4 regions of the Mesorhizobium sp. M1217 genome follow, and region 3 is predicted to be linked to each of the others. Evidence: predicted binding sites of a transcription regulator. Region 3 holds the regulator's gene; each other region holds the start of a gene.

Region 1 (5,269 bases), on a different contig from region 3:
AACGCGGCATTCCCGGATCGAGGCGAAATCAGGCGGCGAGGGCTGAGCCGAAGGCCGAGGCGTAGACCAGCCTGCCGGTCTCCGGCGCCTCGCCCCAGGCAAGCGCCTGCAAAGCCTCGCCTTGGTAGTCGCTCTCGAATTTCGCTGCACGGGCGCGGCTGTAGCCGAAGCGGCCATAGTAGGCCGGATCGCCGAGCACCACAGCGAGCGTCTCGCCGGCGGCTTTCAGGCGGATATGAGCCTCGCGGACCAGGGCACCGCCGATGCCGGTGCCGTGGAACGACGGCTCGACTGCCAGCGGCGCCAGCGCGACTGCCGGGAAGCTCTTGCCGCCATTCTGCACGAAGAGCCGTGAAAACAGGATATGGCCGACCACTTGCCCGTCTTCGTCCGCCACCAGTTCGACGACGGCATCACCGCCGGTGACCAGCGCGTCGACCAGTCCGGCCTCCGCCTGCTGGCCGAATGCGTGTTCTTCGACAAGGCGAATCGCCTCGCGGTCCCGCGGCGTCGCCGCGCGTATGGACATCATGCTCATGACAATTTCATCCCTTTTTCGAGCTTGGCCCCGCGCAGAAACTCCTGCGCGGCAATGGGCCTTCCGCCCGCACGTTGAACTTCGACCAGCCTGATCGCGCCTGACCCGCAGGCAACCGTCAGCCGGTCATCGAGAATTCCTCCCGGTTCGCCGGCGCCTTGCGAGAGCGTCGAGCGAAGCAGTTTCAGCCGTTCCATGCGGCCGCCGATTTCGGCCTCGCACCATGCACCGGGAAAGGGCGACAGGCCGCGAATCTGGTTGTGCACGTCGCCGGCAGGTCGCAGCCAGTCTATGCGAGTCTCCGATTTATCGATTTTCTTGGCGTAGGTCACCCCCACCTCCGCCTGTGTGGTAAATGTCAGCGTATTCCGCTCGAGCCGTTCGAGCGCTTGCACCATCAGCGCAGCACCCAGGATCATCAGCCGGTCGTGCAGATCGCCGGCCGTCATGTCGGGTCCAATAGCGCATTTTTCAACCATTGCCACAGGCCCGGTGTCGAGGCCTTCCTCCATCCGCATCACCATCATGCCCGTCTCGGTATCGCCGGCCATGATGGCGCGCTGGATAGGGGCAGCGCCGCGCCAGCGCGGCAATAGCGATGCGTGGCCATTGAGGCAACCGAGCCGCGGCGCCTCGAGAATAGGTTTGGGCAGAAGCAGCCCGTAGGCGACGACCACGGCGACATCGGCGCGCAAGGTGCGGAACGCCTGCTGCTCCGCCTCGCTCTTCAGCGACACCGGCGACCGCACCTCGATGCCAAGCCGCTCCGCCTCACGCTGCACCGGCGACGGCGTCAGCTCGAGCCCGCGCCGGCCTGCGGCGCGCGGCGGCTGCGTGTAGACGGCTGCCAATTCATGCCCTGCCCCGGCGATCGCTCGCAGCGTCTGCACGGAGAATTCGGGCGTACCCATGAAGATGACACGCAGGGGCATTCGTCGACCCCTATCCCACCATCTTGCCCGGCGCCTTGTCCCTGGCGAGCTTCTTGAATTTCTTGACCACCATGTCGCGCTTCAGCTTGGAGATGTGGTCGATGAACAGCACGCCGTTTAGGTGGTCGATCTCATGCTGCAGGCAGGTCGCCATCAGCCCCTCGGCCTCGATCTCCTGCAGCTTGCCGTCGCGATCGAGATACTTCACCCGCACCGCTGCCGGACGCTCGACCTCGGCATAGTAATCCGGGATCGACAGGCAGCCTTCCTCGTAGACCGAACGCTGGTCGGAGCTGTCGAGGATTTCGGGATTGATGAAGACGTGCGGTGCCGGCGTCTCGTCCTCCTTGGCGAGGTCGATCACTAGCAAGCGCAAGGGTTCGCCGACCTGGATCGCCGCGAGGCCGATGCCGGGCGCGTCATACATGGTGTCCAGCATGTCGCCGGCCAGTTTACGCAAATCACCGTCGACACGCTCGACCGGTTTTGAAACCTGACGCAGGACGGGATCGGGGAGGATGATAAGCGGCTTGATCGACATGGCGTCTCACCTAAGACCTCGCAGGAAAAGCGTCAACCGGGACGCCTTCTGGTCGTTCACGTTTTGATCTGTGCCGCCAGACCGAATCATCTATGCTGTCGGCATGAACGATCTGGCCACCATCCTGTCCGAACCTGTCGCCCGCCTCGGCGCCACCACGATCACGCTCGGCCCTGCCCTGGGTTTCGGCGCAATGCTGTTCCTCGGCCTGTTCGTGGCGCTCGTCATTGCGCTCTGGCGATCGGCCAAGGCGCGTGCAATGGCGGCCGCCGAAGCCGCCGACCACGCCCGCGACGCCGAGGTGCGGATGGCCGGCATCTTGGCAAGCCAGGCGGAAATGCAGGGCCGTATGGGCGCTATCGCCGAAGTGTTCGGGGCGCGTCAGGCCGAACTGACCCAGTCGATCGGCCAGCGCCTCGACGCCATGACCGGCCGCCTCGGCCAGACCATGACCGAGCAGACGAGATCGACGCATGAGAGCCTCGCCAAGCTGCAGGAGCGGCTGGCGGTCATCGATATCGCGCAAGGCAACATCCAGTCGCTGGCCGGCCAGGTCGTGCAATTGCAGGCGATCCTTTCCAACAAGCAGACGCGCGGCGCCTTCGGCCAGTCGCGTATGGAAGCCATCGTCGCCGACGGATTGCCCCACGGCGCCTATGAATTCCAGGCGACCTTGTCGAATGGCAGCCGGCCCGACTGCCTGGTGAAGATGCCGAACGGCGCACCGTCGCTTGCCATCGATGCAAAGTTTCCACTCGAGGCCTGGAATGCCATCCGTGCCGCCGAAGGCGCCGACCTGCAGAAGTCCGCCGCTCAGGCTTTCCGCCGCGACATCGAGGTGCATGTCCGGGATATTTCCGAAAAATACCTGATCCAGGGCGAGACGCAGGACACTGCCTTCATGTTCGTGCCCTCGGAATCGGTGTTCGCCGAAATCCACGAGAATTTCGAGGCCGTTGTCCAAAAGGCGCATCGATCGCGGATCGTCATCGTCTCGCCATCGCTTTTGATGCTGTCGATCCAGGTCATCCAGGCGATCCTCAAGGATGCCCGTATGCGCGAGCAGGCGCACCTGATCCAGGGCGAGGTCATCCGGCTGATGGAAGACGTCTCTCGGCTCGACGAGCGGGTGCGCAAATTGCAGACGCATTTCGGTCAATCGGCCAAGGATATCGAGGACATCCTCGTCTCGACATCGAAGGTGACCAGGCGCGGACAAAAGATCGAGGCGCTGGAGTTTGGCGTGCAGCCGGCGGAGGACACCGCTGGGTCGAATGGCAGCGGAGCAAAAGCGGAAAGCAGCGCGCGTGTTGCCGATTCGAAAACCGGGCAGCTGAGGCTAAGGGTCGTCGAAGGCGACGATTGAGAGCTACGCCGGAACCGGAGCCGAGGCTTCGCCCGGTCTGGCGCTACTGCTCCTCGATGATGGTTGTGCCTTCGAATTCCGGCAGCCAATGCAGCGCCGAGCGATGCCAGATCTGCTTTCTCGGCACCAGTTGATCGCGCTGCCATGCCGTGCCGACCCTGATGCCGTAAACCTTCGGTCCCGCGCCCGCCGACGTGGCGTAGAGATGCGAGCCGCACTCACCGCAAAATGCCTGAGCGCGCTTGGCACCACTCGAACCGGTCTTGATGTAGATTTTCGGCGCGCCCTTGGTGATCGTGTAATTGTCCTCGGACGCCGGCACGGTGACGCGAAAGGCCGTTCCGGTTAGCTTCTGACAATCGATGCAGTGACAAATGGTGGTCTTTTCCGGATCGACCTCGGCCTCGTAAGTAATGGCGCCGCAATGACACCCGCCGTCGATTTTCATCTTCGTTCCTCCTGGAGCTTTTGCGCGCAATCATAACCGGGACTGCCCGATGGCGCAGCCATTTTCCTCAGGCCGGCTCCCCTCCGGACGCCGCCAAGGCCTTGCTCCGCCGTTCCCAGGTGCCGGTGGTCTGCGGCTTGACGAACAGGCGCGTGACCTCCGGCATCTCCGCCTTCAGCCGTGTCTCGAGGCGTTCGACACAGGTCTCTATCTCGGGCGCCGACAAGTGGTCCTCGAACTCGATGCTCAGAGCGGCGACGATCTCCTGAGGCCCCATATGGAGCGTCAGTACGCCATTTGCCCGCTGCACCGCCGGGTCCTGCTGGACAATGGCCAGCACTTTCATTTGCACCTCGGGCGAGGCCGGCTCGCCGAGCAGCAGGCTCTTGCTTTCGCGGGCCAGGAAGATCGCGGTCGCGCCCAGGATCAGCGCGATGCCGATCGACGCGGCGCCGTCGAGCTTCGGCATGTCCAGCAGTTCCGCCGCCAATATGCCGGCGAAGGCGACAACGAGGCCGAGAAGTGCCGCGCTGTCCTCGAAGAGTACGGTGTAGACACTCGGGTCCTTGCTGAGCTGCACCGCCTCGAGCCAGCCGTGGCTGCCTTTTTGGTGGCGGAACTCGTTCAGCGCCACCAGCCAGGAGGTGCCTTCGAACAGGAAGGAAAGGCCAAGTACAGCGTAGTTCACCTTTGCGTTGGCAATCGGCTCCGGCGCCATGATGTGCGTCACGCCTTCGTAGAACGATATGCCGGCGCCCAGTGCAAAGACGAGGAGCGCGACGATGAAGCTCCAGAAATACAGCTCGCGACCATGGCCTAGCGGATGCGTCCGATCGGCCGGCCGGGCGGCGCGGTGCATGCCGTAAAGCAGCAGGCTGCCATTGCCGGTATCGACGAGCGAGTGGACGCCTTCCGAGAGCATTGCCGAGCTGCCCGTGAACAAGGCAGCGGCGAATTTGGTCAGGGCGATCGCAAGATTGCCGGCGAGCGCCGCATAGATCACTTTTTTCGACCCGCCATGCGCCGCCATGGTGTGCTGCCTTGGTTGATGCACCGAGATTAGCGGAGCACGCCCACGCTCCACAGCTCGAACAACGCCCGAAGTGTCGAGTTGTTCAAAAGGGCAGCGCGAGAGGCTATTCGATGACCTCCTCCGTCCAGACCTTGAAGCCAGCCAGCGCGCCCGGTCCAAAAATGTGGGTGAGTGGGACATCGGCGGCATCGCGTCCGGAGGCAATCAGGATGCGGCCGATGCGCGGCGCGTTGTTGCGCGGGTCGAACGCGTGCCAGCGGCCGCCGAGATAAACCTCCATCCAGGCGGCGAAATCCATGTCCGACCACGGCTTTGGCAGGCCGATATCGCTGATATAACCGGTGCAGTAGCGGGTCGGGATGTTCAGGGCGCGGCAGAAGGCGACTGCGAGGTGGGCAAAGTCGCGGCACA
Region 2 (5,269 bases), on a different contig from region 3:
GGTCCCGACAGGCGCCAGAAGCGTTCTGGCAAAGGGGCGTAAGCAGGCGACATGGTCGTTTCGCATTTCCTGAAATGGATCCACACGGCAAAGGTGTCGGAGCGTGCTGCGGCGGCAAGCGCGCTGGCTCGCGCCTATGTCGATTCGGACCTGCCTTTCGAGGACCGCTGCGCTGCCGAGGCGGCGCTGACGTTGCTGCTCGATGACGCATCGTCAAAGGTGCGGCTGGCGATCGCCGACGCGCTTTCCATGAGCCATCATGCGCCGCCGCAGATCGTCAGCGCGCTGGCTTCGGACCAGCCCGAGGTGGCCGCTTTGGTACTGGCGCGCTCGCCGCTGCTTACCGATTCCGACCTGATTGATCGGGTTGCCGGCGGCCAGAAAGCGACGCAGAAGGTGATCGCCGACCGGCCGCGCGTCTCGATGTCGGTTGCGGCAGCGATCGCCGAGGTCGGTGAGCCGGAAGCCTGCACCACGCTGCTCGCCAATAGCGGCGCCGACATCGCATCCGTCAGCTTTCGCCGCATGGCCGAGCGTCACGGCCATCTGCCTCTGGTGCGCGAGGCGCTGATCGCCGACACCCGGCTGCCCGCCGACTGCCGGCATATGCTGCTGGTCAAGCTAGGGGAGATGCTCAAGGGGTCGCCATTGGTGCTGGCGCTGATGGGCGCCGCCAGGGCCGAGCGCATCACGCGCGATGCTTGCGTCAAGGCTTCGGTGACACTGATCGAAGGCACGCGGGCGGAGGAACATACCGCACTTGTCGAACATCTGCGCCTGCGCGGCGACCTGACCGCAAGCTTCGTCATCCGCACCATCGCGCACGGCAAGGTCGACTTCTTTGGTTCGGCGCTGGTCGCGCTCAGCCAGCAGCCCGAGCAACGGGTGAGGGCGCTGCTGGCCAGCGGGCATGACATAGCGTTGCAGGCACTGTTCCGCAGCGCCGGGCTTGCCGCCGCCACCCACGCCATCATCCTGCGCGCGCTGAAGGTCTGGCGTGAGGTCGCCAATGGCAAGCGCCTCGCCGGCGTCCAGGAAGTCAGCTGGCTGATGCTGAAGGAATTGGGCGGACAGTCCGCTGAAGGCGATCTCGCCGGGCTGGTCAAATCGATCCATCTCGATGCGCTGCGCGAGAACGCACGCGGGCACGCGCTGGCGATCGCGGCTGCTTAAAGCAATTCCAGGAAAAGCGTGAAACGGTTTTCCGACTTGCGTCAAAATAAAAAACTGAGCGGTTCGGCGTTTCCGTGAAACGCTGAACCGTTCCAGGCCTCATCCTTCGCGAAAAATCCGGAAAAGTCTTGCGCACAGTGACAGCCGCCGTCCGCGGCTCGCCTAGCAGAAGACGCTCAGATATCCAGCACTTCCGTCGCGGCGAATTCCGCGCGTTCCTGGATGAAGCGGAAGCGGGCCTCGGGCTTGGTGCCCATCAATGCGTCGACCGCATCCTTGGTCGCCGCCTCGGCGTCGATGACGTCCACCCTGAGCAGCGTGCGCTTTCTCGGGTCCATTGTGGTTTCTTTGAGCTGGGCGGCCATCATTTCGCCCAGCCCCTTGAAGCGGCCGATTTCGACTTTGCCGCGCCCGGTGAATTCGGTGCGCAGAAGTTCGTCCTTGTGCGCATCGTCGCGGGCATAGGCGACCTTGCCGCCTTGCCGGATCGAGTAGAGCGGCGGCACCGCCAGATAGAGATGGCCGCCGCGGACCAGGCTCGGCATCTCCTGGTAGAAGAAGGTGATCAGCAGCGAAGCGATATGGGCACCATCGACGTCGGCGTCGGTCATGATGATGACCCGGTCGTAACGCAGGTCCTCGTCGCGGTATCTCGAGCGCGTGCCGCAGCCCAAGGCCTGGATCAGGTCGGATATCTGCTGGTTGCCGGCCAGCTTGTCGTTGCCGGCGCTGGCGACGTTGAGGATCTTGCCGCGCAGGGGCAGCACCGCCTGGCTGGCGCGGTCGCGCGCCTGCTTCGCCGAGCCACCGGCCGAATCGCCCTCGACGATGAAAAGTTCGGCACCGGCGGCGGCATTCTGCGTGCAGTCGGCGAGCTTGCCGGGCAGGCGCAGCTTGCGCACCGCGCTCTTGCGCGACACTTCCTTTTCCTGGCGGCGGCGCACCCGCTCGTCGGCACGCGCGATCACCCATTCGAGCAGTTTCGAAGCTTCCTGCGGATTGTCGGCCAGCCAATGGTCGAACGGGTCGCGGATGGCGCTTTCGACGATGCGGATCGCCTCGATCGTCGCCAGCCTGTCCTTGGTCTGGCCGACGAATTCCGGTTCGCGGATGAACACCGACAGCATGCCCGCCGCCGAGATCATCACATCCTCGGATGTGACGATCGAAGCGCGCTTGTTGCCGACCAGGTCGGCATAAGCGCGCAAGCCGCGCGTCAGAACGTTGCGGAAGCCGGCCTCGTGCGTGCCGCCTTCAGCTGTCGGAATGGTGTTGCAATAGGAATTCATAAAACCGTCGCCGCCGAACCAGGTCACCGCCCATTCGAGCGAGCCGTGACCGCCCTGCTTCTCACTCTTGCCGGCGAACATTTCACGGGTCACCTGGAATTCGTCGCCGAGCGAGGCTTTCAGATAGTCCTTGAGGCCGCCCGGAAAATGGAATTCTGCCTTGGCCGGCGTCGTGTCCTTTTCCTTGATCAGCGAGGGATCGCAGGTCCAGCGGATTTCGACACCGCCGAACAGATAGGCTTTTGACCGCGCCATGCGGTAGAGCCGCGCCGGCTCGAACGCAGCACCCTTGCCGAAAATCTGCTCGTCTGGATGGAAGCGGATCTTCGTGCCGCGCCGGTTGTGCACCTCGCCGAGCTGCTCCAGGCCGGTCACCGGAACGCCTCGCGAGAAGCGCTGGCGATAGAGCTTGCGCCCAATCGCAACCTCGACCTCGAGATGGTCGGACAGCGCGTTGACCACGGAAACGCCGACACCGTGCAGGCCTCCCGAGGTCTCGTAGACCTTGCTGTCGAACTTGCCGCCTGAATGCAGCGTGGTCATGATGAGTTCGAGCGCCGGCTTCTTGAATTTCGGGTGCGGATCGACCGGAATGCCGCGGCCGTTGTCGGTTACAGACAGGTATCCGTCGGCGGAAAGCTCGACATCGATGAAGGTAGCATGGCCGGCGACCGCCTCGTCCATCGAATTGTCGATGACCTCGGCGAACAGATGGTGCATCGCCTTGTCGTCGGTGCCGCCAATGTACATGCCCGGGCGGCGGCGCACCGGCTCCAGCCCCTCCAGCACCTCGATATCGGCGGCACTATAGCTCTCGCTGGCGTCACGGGGCGCCGGCCGCTTCGTCGCCTGCACCAGCGGGTCGGCCGGGCGCGCGGCGGCGCGAGCCGGTTGCGGCTGCTTGCCCAAATTGCCGAAAAGATCGTTGCTGTCGTCCATGCTGGTCCTGGATTCCGATGCTGCGAATCACCACCCGATACTGCCACGCTTTTTGCGGGCAGGCGACGGAGGTTCCTGTTACGTTCGAGGATAGAGCCTCTTACTGCAAAACCATTCGACAACCAAGCGGCGGAAATGGGGTCGAAGCTTGGAGCATCGACGCTTTGTAAACCTTGTCCGAAGGTTACGCCGCAAGGTTGGCTGAAAAACGATATCCGCGGACTGTCGCTGACCTAGGATGCAGCGAAACCCTCAAGAGGCTGTCGCTTAAGCATGTTGGATTACAGTTCGCTCCTGCTCGCAGCGGCGCTGTCGGGCACGTGCCTCAGCATCACCATGTTTGCGATCTGGTTCACCGCGCCACAGGCACGCTTTGTGCTGACGGTGGCGTGCGGCATTCTCGTGCTCGTCGCACATGTGGTCTTGTTTTGGCATTACACAAGAGATCCAAGCCCCTGGCTTTGCCAGATCGTGCTTGCTCTTCTCAGCCTCGGCTTCCTGATTATCTGCCTGTCGGCCATGCAATATCTCAGCATGCGCGACTATAGGCGCGTCATCTTGCCGACCTTGGCTGCGATGGCTGTTTGCGCGGGCGCGACGTATCTCGGGTTTGATGGTGTCGGCTTCATTGTCACCTATGCGACGGTAACGGCGCTACTCTCGCTTATCGGGGCGATGTTCTGGATCCAGGGTGGTCACGATCGCCGGATATTGCTGGTCGTATCGTTCCTGAGCGGCGTCTGTGCGCTGTCGTTCGGACTTTGCGGCGCGGTCCTGCTGGTCAAGGGCCAGTGGGTGCTCGGCGTAGCACCGGACAATTGGGCCGAGCGGGTGAATTCCGTCGTAGCCGTCGCCTGCATGACCGGGCTTGGCGCATTAACGCTCTCCCTGCACCATTTGCAGGCGCAGATCGAATTGAAGGCCGAGACGATGACCGATCCATTGACCGGGCTGATGAACCGGCGGGCGTTAACGGCACTCTACGGCGAGCGGGTCTTCGGTCCGTTCATGTCCGTCACCATGTTCGACCTCGACCATTTCAAAAGGACGAACGACGTATTCGGTCATCCGGTCGGCGACCAGGTCCTGCGCCGCTTTGCCGCCGTCATCAGGAAATACGCCAGAACCGGCGTCGACGCCTTCCGGCTGGGCGGCGAGGAATTCGTGCTCGTCATGTCGCGGATGACGGAAGAAAAAGCCTATGACATTGCGAGCAAGATCAGCGTCGCCTTCGGTACGGAAGTCGTGGCCACCCAGCTTGGTCCGTTGCGAAGCACAGTCAGCGGCGGCATCGGCTTTGGTGGGACGAGCGGCACCGGTCTCGATGATGTGCTGGCCGAAGCCGACGCCGCGCTCTATGCGGCAAAGCGCGCCGGGCGAAATCGCGTCATCGCCCGGGACAGGGCGAGCAAGGCCGACGGGCCGGCCTTGCGTTCTGCCTGATTGAGGCTTCTATCTTCTTGTTAGACCATGATCTTGTCCGAAAACCGGATTCCACTCTTCGGGATCATGGTCTACTCCGCCGCACCCAGATATTCCGACAGCGGCGGGCAGGAGCAAACCAGGTTGCGGTCGCCGGCGACGTTGTCGATGCGTGACACCGGTGGCCAGTATTTTGCCGCCGTATCGGCATCGCCGGCGGGGTAGGCCGCTTCCAGGCGCGAATAGGGATGGGTCCACTGGCCGGCCAACGCCTCGGCGGCGGTATGTGGCGCATTGACCAGAGGATTGTCGGCCAAGGGCCATTCGCCCTTCGCCACCTTGGCTGCCTCGCCGGCTATGGCGATCATGGCTTCGCAGAAACGATCCAGCTCGCGCTTGGGCTCGGATTCGGTCGGCTCGACCATCAGCGTGCCGGCCACCGGGAA
Region 3 (5,269 bases):
TGTTTCCCGATTTCTCATCGCGACGGCCGGTCAAGAAATACGCGGCGGCCGCCGCGCTTTTTTCGATTGCGGCCTACCTCGTCTTTTCCGGCATTGTGGTGGCGGCCGAACGCAGCTTCATCATGTTGGCGGTGATGCTTATCGCCGTGCTGTTCGACCGGGCCGCGCTCACCATGCGCAACCTGGCGATCTCGGCCATCGCGGTCATTCTGGTGTCGCCGCACGAGGTGGTCGGTCCGAGCTTCCAGATGTCCTTCGCCGCGACGGCGGCCCTTGTCGGCGCCTATGCAGGCTGGTCCGATTACCGCGCCGGCGGGGCCACCACGCCGCCGCCCCGGCGGTCGCCGCTACGCTTTGCCACTAGAAAGGTACTGATGGGCATGGGCGGCCTGGCGATGACCTCGATCATTGCAGGGAGCGCCACGGCGCTTTTCGCCATATGGCATTTCCAGCGCGTGGCGCCGCTCAGCCTGTTCGCCAATCTGGCCATCATGCCTATCGTCTCACTGGTCGTCATGCCCTTCGCCGTCCTCAGTGCGCTGGCGATGCCGTTCGGCGCGGATGGGCCTTTCCTCTACGTGATGGGCAAGGGGCTGACGGCGATGATCGCCCTGTCCGGGTGGATCTCCGAGCGCTCGCCGATCGATGCGGTCGGGCTGATTTCGCTGAGATCTGTCCTTTTGGTGACGATCGCCCTCGTCATTGCCAGCATGGCGACGACCTGGTTGCGGCTCGTGGCCCTTCCTTTTGCGCTCGCCGGCTTGCTAACGACAACGCAGACGCGCGTACCCGATGTATTGATCTCGGAGGACGCACGGCTCGTCGCGCTGCCGATCGGCAGCGGTGAACTCGCGGTCAACCGGGCACGCCCGAATGAGTTCACCATCGACAACTGGAAACGCGCGCTCACATCAGAGGCTATCGTCGCGCCGGAAACACCTGGAAAGAACGATCCGCAATTCGACATTGCCGATCCGGCCGACTTACCGCCGGGCATGCCGTTCATTTGCACGGACGGTCTCTGCCTTGCCAGGCATCCATCCGGCGCGATCATCGCGCTAGCCAATGACCGCGATACTGCACGGCCAGCCTGCGCCTTTGCCAGCTTGATCGTCATCGACGACGCCACCGCCCATAATCCCTGCTACTACGACCGGCTGGTCCTCGTCGTCACCAAACGGCAACTGGCGCGCGCGGGAAGTGCGGCCGTCTATTTCGATCCACAAGCGGCAACACGCGCCGAAATCCGCTTCGCCGTCGAAAAATCATACCGGCCCTGGCACGTGCAGCGGAAATTTTCACGCGCGGCGCGGGGCATGCCGCCATACCGCAGAGCCGACAAGCCAAAAGCCGGCGCCAAGGGCGCAGCTCAGTAGCGGCGGATCAGCCCAACGAGCTTGCCCTGCACCTTGACCCTGTCTGGTCCGAAGATGCGCGTCTCGTAGGCCGGATTGGCGGCTTCCAGGGCGATCGAGGCGCCCTTGCGGCGGAACCGCTTCAGCGTCGCTTCTTCCTCGTCGACCAGTGCCACCACGATCTCACCGGGGCTCGCCGTATCGGCATTGCGGATGATCACCGTGTCGCCGTCGAAAATGCCAGCCTCGATCATCGAATCGCCTTTGACCTCGAGCGCATAATGCTCGCCGCCCATGATCATGTCCGGCGGCACCGAGATCGAATGCGTCTGGTGCTGGATGGCATCGATCGGCACACCAGCGGCGATGCGGCCCATCACCGGGATAGACACGGCGGCGACGACATCGTCGTCATTGCCGGCTGCAGGGACGCGCGACGATGTCGGCTTGCCTTGCCGAGGACCTTGCCCAAGACTGCCCTGGATGACGCTCGGCGAGAACTTGCGTGCCGCATTGAGGCCGGGGGCGATCGAATCGGGCAGGCGCAGCACCTCCAGCGCACGAGCCCTGTTGGGCAAACGGCGAATGAAGCCGCGCTCCTCCAGCGCCGTAATCAGCCGGTGGATTCCCGATTTGGAAGCCAGGTCGAGCGCTTCCTTCATCTCGTCGAAGGAGGGCGGGATACCGCTTTCCTTCAGCCTTTCGTGGATGAACATAAGCAGTTCGTGTTGTTTGCGTGTCAGCATAGCGACCCCCAACAGAATCAGAAAAACAAACCCAGAACAAACACTATCTGTTCCAGTTGTGTTCCGCAACTGTTTAAAGTTTAATGAATGTATTAGGGCTCGGGTAACGATACCACTCGCCAAACCGGGACGCTGCATTTTCACCGCCGCGGGCCTCATCGCCTTGATTCTGCTTTCGTTTGCGGCCTCTGGGTTTCCAGAAGGCGGCACTGCTATCGGCCGTCAGCCGGCAAAGGGGCACGGAATTGAAGCCGTATCGACTGTGCGGTTTGGTCAATGCACCGTGAACGAAACGAACTCAAAACGCCAACCTTGGGTTGGCTTGGCTCCTGGTTTCCACCGCGTGGTCAGGCAACTTGTCGCCGGTGGAGCCTTGCTGCGCGATACCAGGTAATGGAGAACCGCTCGTGACCGATGGATGCCGTCGATGCGTGTCCGGCGTTGCGGTGAATCTTGGGGGAGCAGACAAATCATGACAGGAATTCCCGATCTCGTGGCCATAAAGGCGTTGGATGCTGCAGATCCGCTGCGCGCGATGCGCGACCGCTTTGTGCTGCCGCAAGGAGTGATCTATCTCGACGGCAATTCGCTAGGGGCCGCTTCGCGTGCCGCTTTCGATGAATTGAGCAAGGCAGCGACCGAAGAATGGGCGCATGATCTCATCCGCGCCTGGAACACGGCCGGCTGGTTCAACATGCCACTCGAACTCGGCGACCAGCTCGGGCGCCTGATCGGTGCCGCGGCCGGCCAGACGGTGGTCTGCGACACGACATCGGTCAACATCTACAAGCTGCTGCACGCCGCCATGGCCATGCGGCCGGAGCGGCAGGTCATCGTCGCCGAGGGCGACAGTTTTCCGACAGATCTCTACATGGCTGAGGGTGTGGTTTCGACGCGAAAAGATACGCTGCTTCGCCTCTCGGGGGTCGACGCGCCGAGCATCGAAGAGCTGATCGACGAAGGCACCGCCGTGGTGCTGGTCAACCACGTCAACTACAAGTCGGGCGAACTGCGCGACATGCCGGCGCTGACGCGCAGGGCCCAGGAAGCCGGGGCGATGATCGTCTGGGATCTCTGCCACACCGCCGGTGCGATGCCAGTCGAGCTCGACAAGGCAAACGCCGATTTTGCCGTTGGCTGCACCTACAAATATCTGAATGGCGGACCGGGCGCGCCTGCCTTCATCTATGCGGCTGAGCGGCATCTTGCCGACATCCAGCAGCCGCTCACCGGCTGGTGGGGCCATGCACGGCCCTTCGCCTTCGAGCCAGGCTATGCGGCCGGCACCGGCATCCGCCGGTTTCTGTGCGGCACCCAGCCGGTCCTGTCGATGCGCACGCTGAAGGGCGCGCTCGACATCTGGAACGATGTCGACATGACGGCGGTGCGCAAGAAGAGCATCGCGCTGGCCGATCTGTTCATCGAGCTTGTCGAGGCAAAGTGCGGCACTTACGGGCTAACGCTCGAAAGCACGCGCGACGGGGAAAAACGCGGCAGCCAGATTTCATTCATGCACGAGCATGGCTACCAGATCATGCGCGCGCTGATCGAACGTGGCGTGATCGGCGATTTTCGCGCGCCATCGACCATGCGCTTCGGCTTCACCCCGCTCTATGTCGGCTATGCCGATGTCTGGCAGGCCGTCGAAGTGCTTGAGGACATCCTGCGCACCGGTGCGTGGAAGGATGCGCGCTTCGCCATCAAGGCGGCTGTCACTTGAGATTGATGCGAGAGCTGGAATCGTGAGGCTGGCGACGACGCGCCGCGCGATGCTCACGCTCGTTGCAGGGCCATATTGCCAGGGGAGGGCGCAGGGTGTTCGAACGTCACATTGCCGATTGGGACAACGCCTATGCCAACGGCGCCAACATAGCCGGCAGCGATCGCTGGCCGGCGGCCTGGGTGGAGCCCGCGGGGGGTTTTCGCGACGTGCTTTCGACCGAGGGCAGGGCACGGCTCGACATCGCCTATGGCGAAAACCCACGCAACCGGCTCGATCTTTTCCTGCCGGCCACCAAGCCCAAGGGGCTCGTGGTGTTCGTCCATGGCGGCTACTGGATGGCATTCGACAAGAGTTTCTGGTCGCATCTTGCCGCTGGCGCTGTTGATCGCGGCTATGCCGTGGCGATGCCGTCCTACACGCTCTGTCCGCAGATGCGCATTGGCGGCATCGTCAAGGAAGTCGGCGCGGCGATCGGCAAGGCGGCGGGGATGGTCGCAGGGCCGCTGATGCTGACCGGACACTCGGCCGGTGGCCATCTTGTTAGCCGGATGGTTACGACGACGACGCCGCTGGCGCCCGAAATTGTCCGGCGCATTCGCCATGTCGTATCGATCTCGGGTGTGCACGATTTGCGCCCGATCATGCGCACCGGCATGAACGAGACGCTGGCGATCGATGAGGCCGAGGCGCAGGCCGAAAGCCCGGTGCTGCTGCGCCCGATGGACAAGGCCCGCCTGACCTGCTGGGCCGGCGGCGGCGAGCGCGCCGAATTCCTGCGCCAGAGCGCGTTACTGGCCAACATCTGGATCGGCCTGGGTGCCGCGACCAGTTCGGTGGTCGAGCCTGACCGGCATCATTTCAACATCATCGACGGTTTGGCCGATCCAGACCATCCGCTGACCCGGACCTTGATCTCGGAGTGAGGCAGGTTCAGCGTAGCATCAGCACGTCGCAAGCGGCGCCCGCCGCCGCGGCGGGCGTGAACGGCGCACGGACGATCAGCCCGTTGGCATCGGCCAGCATTTTCAGCATCGAGGAATCCTGGATGCTGAACGGCGTCGCCACGAGCGTGCCGGCGTCAGCGCTGACAACAGCCCGCACATAATCCTGCCTGAGATCGTTGGCCGGCATGGCAGCGCCGAGCCGTGCCTCACGCATATCCTGCTGAAAGGCGCGGCCGCCGAGCCGCGCCAGCAGCGGCTTCAGGAAGAGCTGGGTGCAGACCAGGCTCGCCACCGGATTGCCGGGCAAGCCGATGCAGCGAATGTCGCCCAGCCGCCCGAACATCAGCGGCTTGCCCGGCCGCATGGCGATCTTCCAGAAATCGAGAGTCATGCCTTGCCCGGTCAGCACGTCATGGACGAAATCGTGGTCACCGACCGAGGCACCGCCCAGCGTGACGATGACGTTCGCGCCAGCCTTCACGGCCTTTTCCACCAGCGCAG
Region 4 (5,269 bases), on a different contig from region 3:
CCACCAGCTCCTCCGGTTTCGAGGCGCCGCGCAGGAACGAGAAGTTCGACTGGATGCCGAATTCGGCATAGGGAACGGCTGTCAGCGCATTCATGCGAAGACTCCATGCATGAACCAGCGCGGAGCGGGCTGCGAGGCGCCGTAGAGGCCTTGGCGGTAAAGCCAGTAACGGCGGCCGTCGGCATCCTCGATGCGGAAATAGTCCCGGGTCGGCGCATCTTCCCGTCCCGCCGCCTCTCGCCACCATTCAGGCGCAATGCGCTCCGGCCCTTCGGCGCGCGCGACCCGGTAGAGCGCGCGCCGCCAGCGGAAGTTCAAAGGTGGGCCTTCCGGCATTTCGGTGGCCGGCACCTCGATCGGCTCGGGCGAACGGAAAAGCCGGATCGGCCGTTCCGGCTGGAAGACGGTCGTGGGAGCATCCTTCACCTTGTCCGGCTGCTTCGGCGGCGAGCTTCTCTGCGGCGCTTCGGCGAAGGGAATGGCGGCGACGGCGCGCTCCGGCAGATGGCTCTCGACGGCGACCGGCTTCAAGACCGCGCCTTCGCCGAGCCGGGCGCGGATGCGGTCGGCAAAAAGCGCGATGTCGGCGCCCCCGTCGTTCGTCTCGCCGGCAAGGTCTGCCTGCTGCATGTCGAAGGCGGCGGCGGTCAGCACCGAGAGGCGCACGAGATCGAAACCATAGCCGGCGTCGATATCCTGTTCGAGCGCGGCAAGCCTTTCGTGAAACAATTTCTGGATCAGCAGCGGCTCGCGCAAAGGTCGCGAGGTGCCGACGGCGATGCGGCTGACGCCGCCATCGACGCGAAAGAGCAGCAGCGCCAGCCGCCTTGCGCCCTCGCCGCGACGCTCGAGGTCCTTCTTCAATGTGGCCGCCAGCATGCCTGTCAGCCGCTCGATGTCCTCGGTCAGCATGATCGGCTCGGCGAGGTGGCGTTCGACCGAAAGCGGCGCGACCGGCAGGCGCGGCGACACGGCTTCGTCGAGGCGGCCGAGCGCCTGGTCGAGGCGCAATAGCAGCGATGCGCCGAAGCGGCGGGCCAGCGGCGCGCGCGGTGCCGCCATGACGGCGCCCGCCGTGCGCAGGCCGACGCTTTCGAGGCTGGCGCGGACCTCTGGATCGATGCGCAGTGCCGCCAACGGCAAGGGCGCGAGAAGCGCTTCCTCCTCACCATCGGGAACGATGCGGTCGCCGGCAAACCGCGCCGCCGCCCAGGCCGAGCCCGGCGTGGCGGCAAGCCCGGTGCGGACATCGAAGCCCTGATGGAAAAAACGCGACAGGATGTCGTCCAGCATCGAGCGTTCGCCGCCGAAAAGATGGGTGCAGCCGGTGACGTCGAGATAGAGGCCATCGGCCCCGTCGAGCGCCATCAGCGGGGTATAGCGGTCGCACCAGTCGGCGAGGCCTTCGAGCAGGCGCCGGTCGGCTTCCGGATCGGCCTCCACGATGTCGATCGAGGGATGCATGGCGCGTGCATCGGCTATGCCCATGCCGCGTTTCAGGTTAAGCGCCTCGGCCCGCTCGTCGAGGGCGGCGATGCGCTGGGCGTTCCGGTCGCGGTGACTGATCACCAGCGGCAGGTGATCCGACGGCCGGGAACGCCAGGACCGCCCCAGGCGCTGCCGCAGGATCCTCTCGGCGGCGAGATGTGGAAACCACAGGGACAGGATTCTTTGCCCATTCCTCGCCCCGTCTTTCTTCGAATATGCGTTCATCGGGGTTCCACTCCAGTGTGAATTTTCCGGGCAAGGCAGTGCGGCTCTTGCCGATGGTGATGGTGAAGGCGGGCCGGCCGATCGAGCCGGCGAGCGGCCCGGCGATCGTCTCGCGCGCTGCCGCCGGTGCCGCCGACAGGATGAGGCGGACGGGCGCTGCCGTCGGCTCGGGCTCGCCGGCCTGGCGCAGCAGGAACAGCGGCCGGCCGGCACTCTGCGCCCGGGCGTGCAGCCGCCGCGTCGCGGTGAGATCCAGCCGCTGCGGGTTGCCACGGATTTCGAGGATGACTGCGGCCAGCGCCGTCATCCTGGCGGCCTCCTCGGCGACCCACAGCGCATCGAGCAGCCTTGGCGCCTCGGAAAACAGCAATTGCTCCGGCTCGATGCCGAAGAAGGCGTGAAGCCCCCCGGCATAGGGAAAGCCGGCCTCGCGGAAAACCTCGGATGTGCCGATCCACAGCACCGGCAGTCGCGGCCCCTGGCTGAGGATCAGGCTGATGAGCGACAGGACAAAACCGGCGACTGCTCCGGCATCGCGGGTCGCGGCGCCATGAAACTCGCTCAGCGCCGCCTTCGGCAGGCCGCCGCTCAGCGCAGCATCGAGGCGCTCGGCACCGGTGCGCAAAAACGCATCGGGCGGCGCCACGGCGAGGCCGCGACGGACAATCGTCAGATTCCGAGCGGGTGTCGGATTCCGAGAGGATGCCAGACTCTGGCGAGGCACATCCGCGTCAAACGACGAACCGGCCGGCGCTTCCAGGCGCTCGGACAAGGTCCCTTCGATCTTCGCGATCTGGCGGCGCAGGGCAAAAACAGTCTCCCGCGCCACGGCGCTTGTCGCCATGACGGTCAGCTTCCACTCACAATTGTTCCTGTTATGTTCCTATAGATTCCAGAGGGCGGCCAAAGAGTCAAGCGGAGTCATGGGGAATTTATTCCCAATTATATACTTGAGAAAGTATGGGAATATGTCCTATGATTCGAGCCGACAGGCCGGCACTGAAAAGACTGAGGAAATTGAGGTCACGCCCGCTATGATTAAGGCGGGTGAAGAGGAGTTCCGTAGGTTTTGGGCCTCTGGCGGCCCTGACGAAGTTAGCAGCACCGACTTTATCGTGACACTGTTCAGAACGATGTCACGTGCTGGATATAACCGTACCGTTTGATATGCTTTAGGAGCACGGCATTCACATTCCCGATCCTATCGCGCAATGCAGTCAGAGCCGGCTCAGAGCGCGAGGGTGGTAGGTTCTGATGTTTGCCTCGGAAGACGATGGTATCGGTCGCCGCACCGAACGGCGTCTCGGAAACTGCGAGTGAGTGCAGGTAAACATTCCTGAGTGCTAAGATTTCCGGGATCTCGGCAAGCGCCTTGGCAAGTTCTTCGTCTTGGGCTGCTTTGATACAGCGTTCGGTCTTCCGGCGCGTGTCTTCGGGCAGGACGTTTTTGGTGACCTCATCATAGGGTAAGCTACGGTTGCTGCCGTCCAGAATACTCACAAAAAAGTCTAGGGCCGCACATTCCAATGCGATTACCCCAGTGAAATATATGATCCGCTCTGGCAATCCTGGGTGTATGAATGCGGGGTCCAAGGAGCTTTGCATGGCTGACAATCCAAACGTGGACGAAAAGAAATTCAACGAGACTCTGAAGCGGATGCTGAAGACGCCGCCCGACCCTCATACTAAGTCTAAGGACACGCACGGGAACGCGGCTGAGAAAAATAAATCCCCTAAATCAGAACGAAACGGGGACGAAACGGTTTGCAAATAATGGCGAATACGGCCAAGATTCGTTTGTCAAAAAAAGACCCCGCAAGAGCGGGGCCAGTTGGCACTTGGGAGGTTTCCGCCTTAGAAGGACGGATAGCTCCTGCAATGCTCGCGGACGAACTCTAGTCGTCCAAAACGTATACGCACATAGAAGGTGACGTATACGGACTTCGGCCATGAACATGTGACCATGTTCGTGTCCTCCGCCGGGATGGTCCCCGGTTAACCGGAACGCGGGATAGCGCCCCGCCCGTTCAGGGCGCGTCCCGCAGCCGGTCTGGAGTTAGACCGAATCAGACATTAGTTGATCCGAATACGCGCGACGACTCCTACAAGCCGCCATGCCCGGTTTTCACAGGGGCTTCTTCCTTCGCTTCCGAAGTAGCTTTTGCGCCTTTTGCTTAAGCGTTCGGGCTTTCACCAATCCGCCGATAGGTAAGGCGCTTGCCTTCGATCTTGGCAAGCAACTGATCATGACGTTCCGTATCCGAAACGTTCAAGGCAGTACGGCGGTTATAGCGGAAATCGAACTCGGCAAGATAGCGATGCAGATGAGCCTCGCCGCAGTGCTGATAAGTTCCGACCATGCCGCGTTTGAAGACTGAGAACACGCTTTCGATGGTGTTCGTATGCACGTCGCCGCGAGCGTATTCGCCGGCGGAATGCTTCACGGTATCGTGCTTGGAGAACTCGCGGCGAGTAACTGGATAGAGGGCGCTTTCGTCGGTGTAGAGCGTCGATTGACGGTCGGCGTTGCGGACCAAAATATCGCGCACGGCGACCTTGGTAGCGTGCTGGACATGGAACATGCGAGCCTTGCCGCCACGCTCGACCAGACCGATGACGGCATTCTTCATGGGCTTCTTGCGCTTCAGATAAGGACGGCCTTTGCGCTCCGGCGAAACATAGCCATCTTCGCGGCGTCCATAGTATGTTTCGTCGGCTTCGACGGTCTTGCCTTCGCCGCCCAACGGGCCAGATGACTGAACGTCCTCGTTCATGGCCTCGCGAATGCGGTGCGCCATGAACCAAGCCGTCTTATAGGTGACGCCAAGCATACGGTGCAGCTGGTGAGCGCTCATGCCCTTCTTTGACGAAGCCATAAGGAACGTCGCCAGAAGCCACTTGTTCAAGGCGATCTTGGAGCGCTCGAACACGGTGCCGACAGTGACGGTGAACTGCTCACGGCATTCCATGCAGTTGTACAGGCCGGGACGATGAGCCTTGCCTTCCATCTTGGTGATGCGGTCGGGATTGGCATTGCCGCAATGCGGGCAGTTCGGGCCATACGGCCAGCGCTGCGCTTCCAGATGGATGCGGGCGGCGTCGGCGTCTTGGAAGATCGGGCTGTCGAGGCGCATTGGGCTAACTCCTTGGAATCATTTATCCCAAGAGGCGCTTACTTTGTCAAGTATATAATTAGGAATTTATTCCTGCCTTGATGGCATGGTCCGGGCGCTCCAGCCCGACCATTTGCCGAGTCCGGCCCGAAAGCCTATATGCCGGGATCAAAGGACAAAGCATGGCTCGCATCTACCAAACACGCATCTGGCACGACCAGCTTTCGCCAACGATGGAGGAAATCGAGCTCCTGGCGCTGGAGGCCTATGCCCATCTGCCGGAGGAGTTTCGCAAGCTGACCGGCGAGATCGTCATTCAGATCGCCGAATTCCCGACCGACGAGATCATGGACGACCTTTCGCTGGAAACGCCCTTCGACCTGCTCGGCCTGTTCGAGGGGCGCGGCATCGCCGAGCGCTGGAATCCGCAGACCGGCGAAGGC

The links. Region 3 encodes LexA, which represses DNA repair genes until DNA is damaged. Its sites were predicted from a motif close to TGTTCNNNNTGTGTTCNG; they were not measured.
Region 1: the regulator LexA is predicted to act here: its motif matches at 2,065-2,082, upstream of NKH37_RS09830 (DNA recombination protein RmuC).
Region 2: the regulator LexA is predicted to act here: its motif matches at 3,472-3,489, upstream of parE (DNA topoisomerase IV subunit B).
Region 4: the regulator LexA is predicted to act here: its motif matches at 2,581-2,598, upstream of NKH37_RS30825 (ImuA family protein).

Annotation. Positions count from the first base shown of each region.
Region 1 covers NZ_JAMYMA010000005.1:52,242-57,510, forward strand. The annotation lists gene truA (tRNA pseudouridine(38-40) synthase TruA) at 1-10, opposite strand, end outside; gene NKH37_RS09815 (GNAT family N-acetyltransferase) at 29-538, opposite strand; gene fmt (methionyl-tRNA formyltransferase) at 535-1,464, opposite strand; gene def (peptide deformylase) at 1,481-2,011, opposite strand; gene NKH37_RS09830 (DNA recombination protein RmuC) at 2,115-3,377, shown strand; gene NKH37_RS09835 (GFA family protein) at 3,421-3,825, opposite strand; gene NKH37_RS09840 (cation diffusion facilitator family transporter) at 3,893-4,855, opposite strand; gene NKH37_RS09845 (transglutaminase-like domain-containing protein) at 4,962-5,269, opposite strand, start outside.
Region 2 covers NZ_JAMYMA010000008.1:29,526-34,794, reverse strand. The annotation lists gene NKH37_RS15230 (DUF2336 domain-containing protein) at 52-1,173, shown strand; gene parE (DNA topoisomerase IV subunit B) at 1,350-3,401, opposite strand; gene NKH37_RS15220 (GGDEF domain-containing protein) at 3,675-4,844, shown strand; gene gcvP (aminomethyl-transferring glycine dehydrogenase) at 4,916-5,269, opposite strand, start outside.
Region 3 covers NZ_JAMYMA010000001.1:347,089-352,357, reverse strand. The annotation lists gene NKH37_RS01800 (ComEC/Rec2 family competence protein) at 1-1,376, shown strand, start outside; gene lexA (transcriptional repressor LexA) at 1,370-2,101, opposite strand; gene kynU (kynureninase) at 2,574-3,821, shown strand; gene NKH37_RS01785 (hormone-sensitive lipase) at 3,917-4,747, shown strand; gene NKH37_RS01780 (molybdopterin molybdotransferase MoeA) at 4,755-5,269, opposite strand, start outside.
Region 4 covers NZ_JAMYMA010000026.1:33,545-38,813, reverse strand. The annotation lists gene NKH37_RS30835 (error-prone DNA polymerase) at 1-94, opposite strand, end outside; gene NKH37_RS30830 (DUF6504 family protein) at 91-1,569, opposite strand; gene NKH37_RS30825 (ImuA family protein) at 1,502-2,557, opposite strand; gene NKH37_RS30820 (hypothetical protein) at 2,839-3,213, opposite strand; gene NKH37_RS30815 (hypothetical protein) at 3,317-3,487, shown strand; gene NKH37_RS30810 (IS1595 family transposase) at 3,888-4,847, opposite strand; gene NKH37_RS30805 (metallopeptidase family protein) at 5,009-5,269, shown strand, end outside.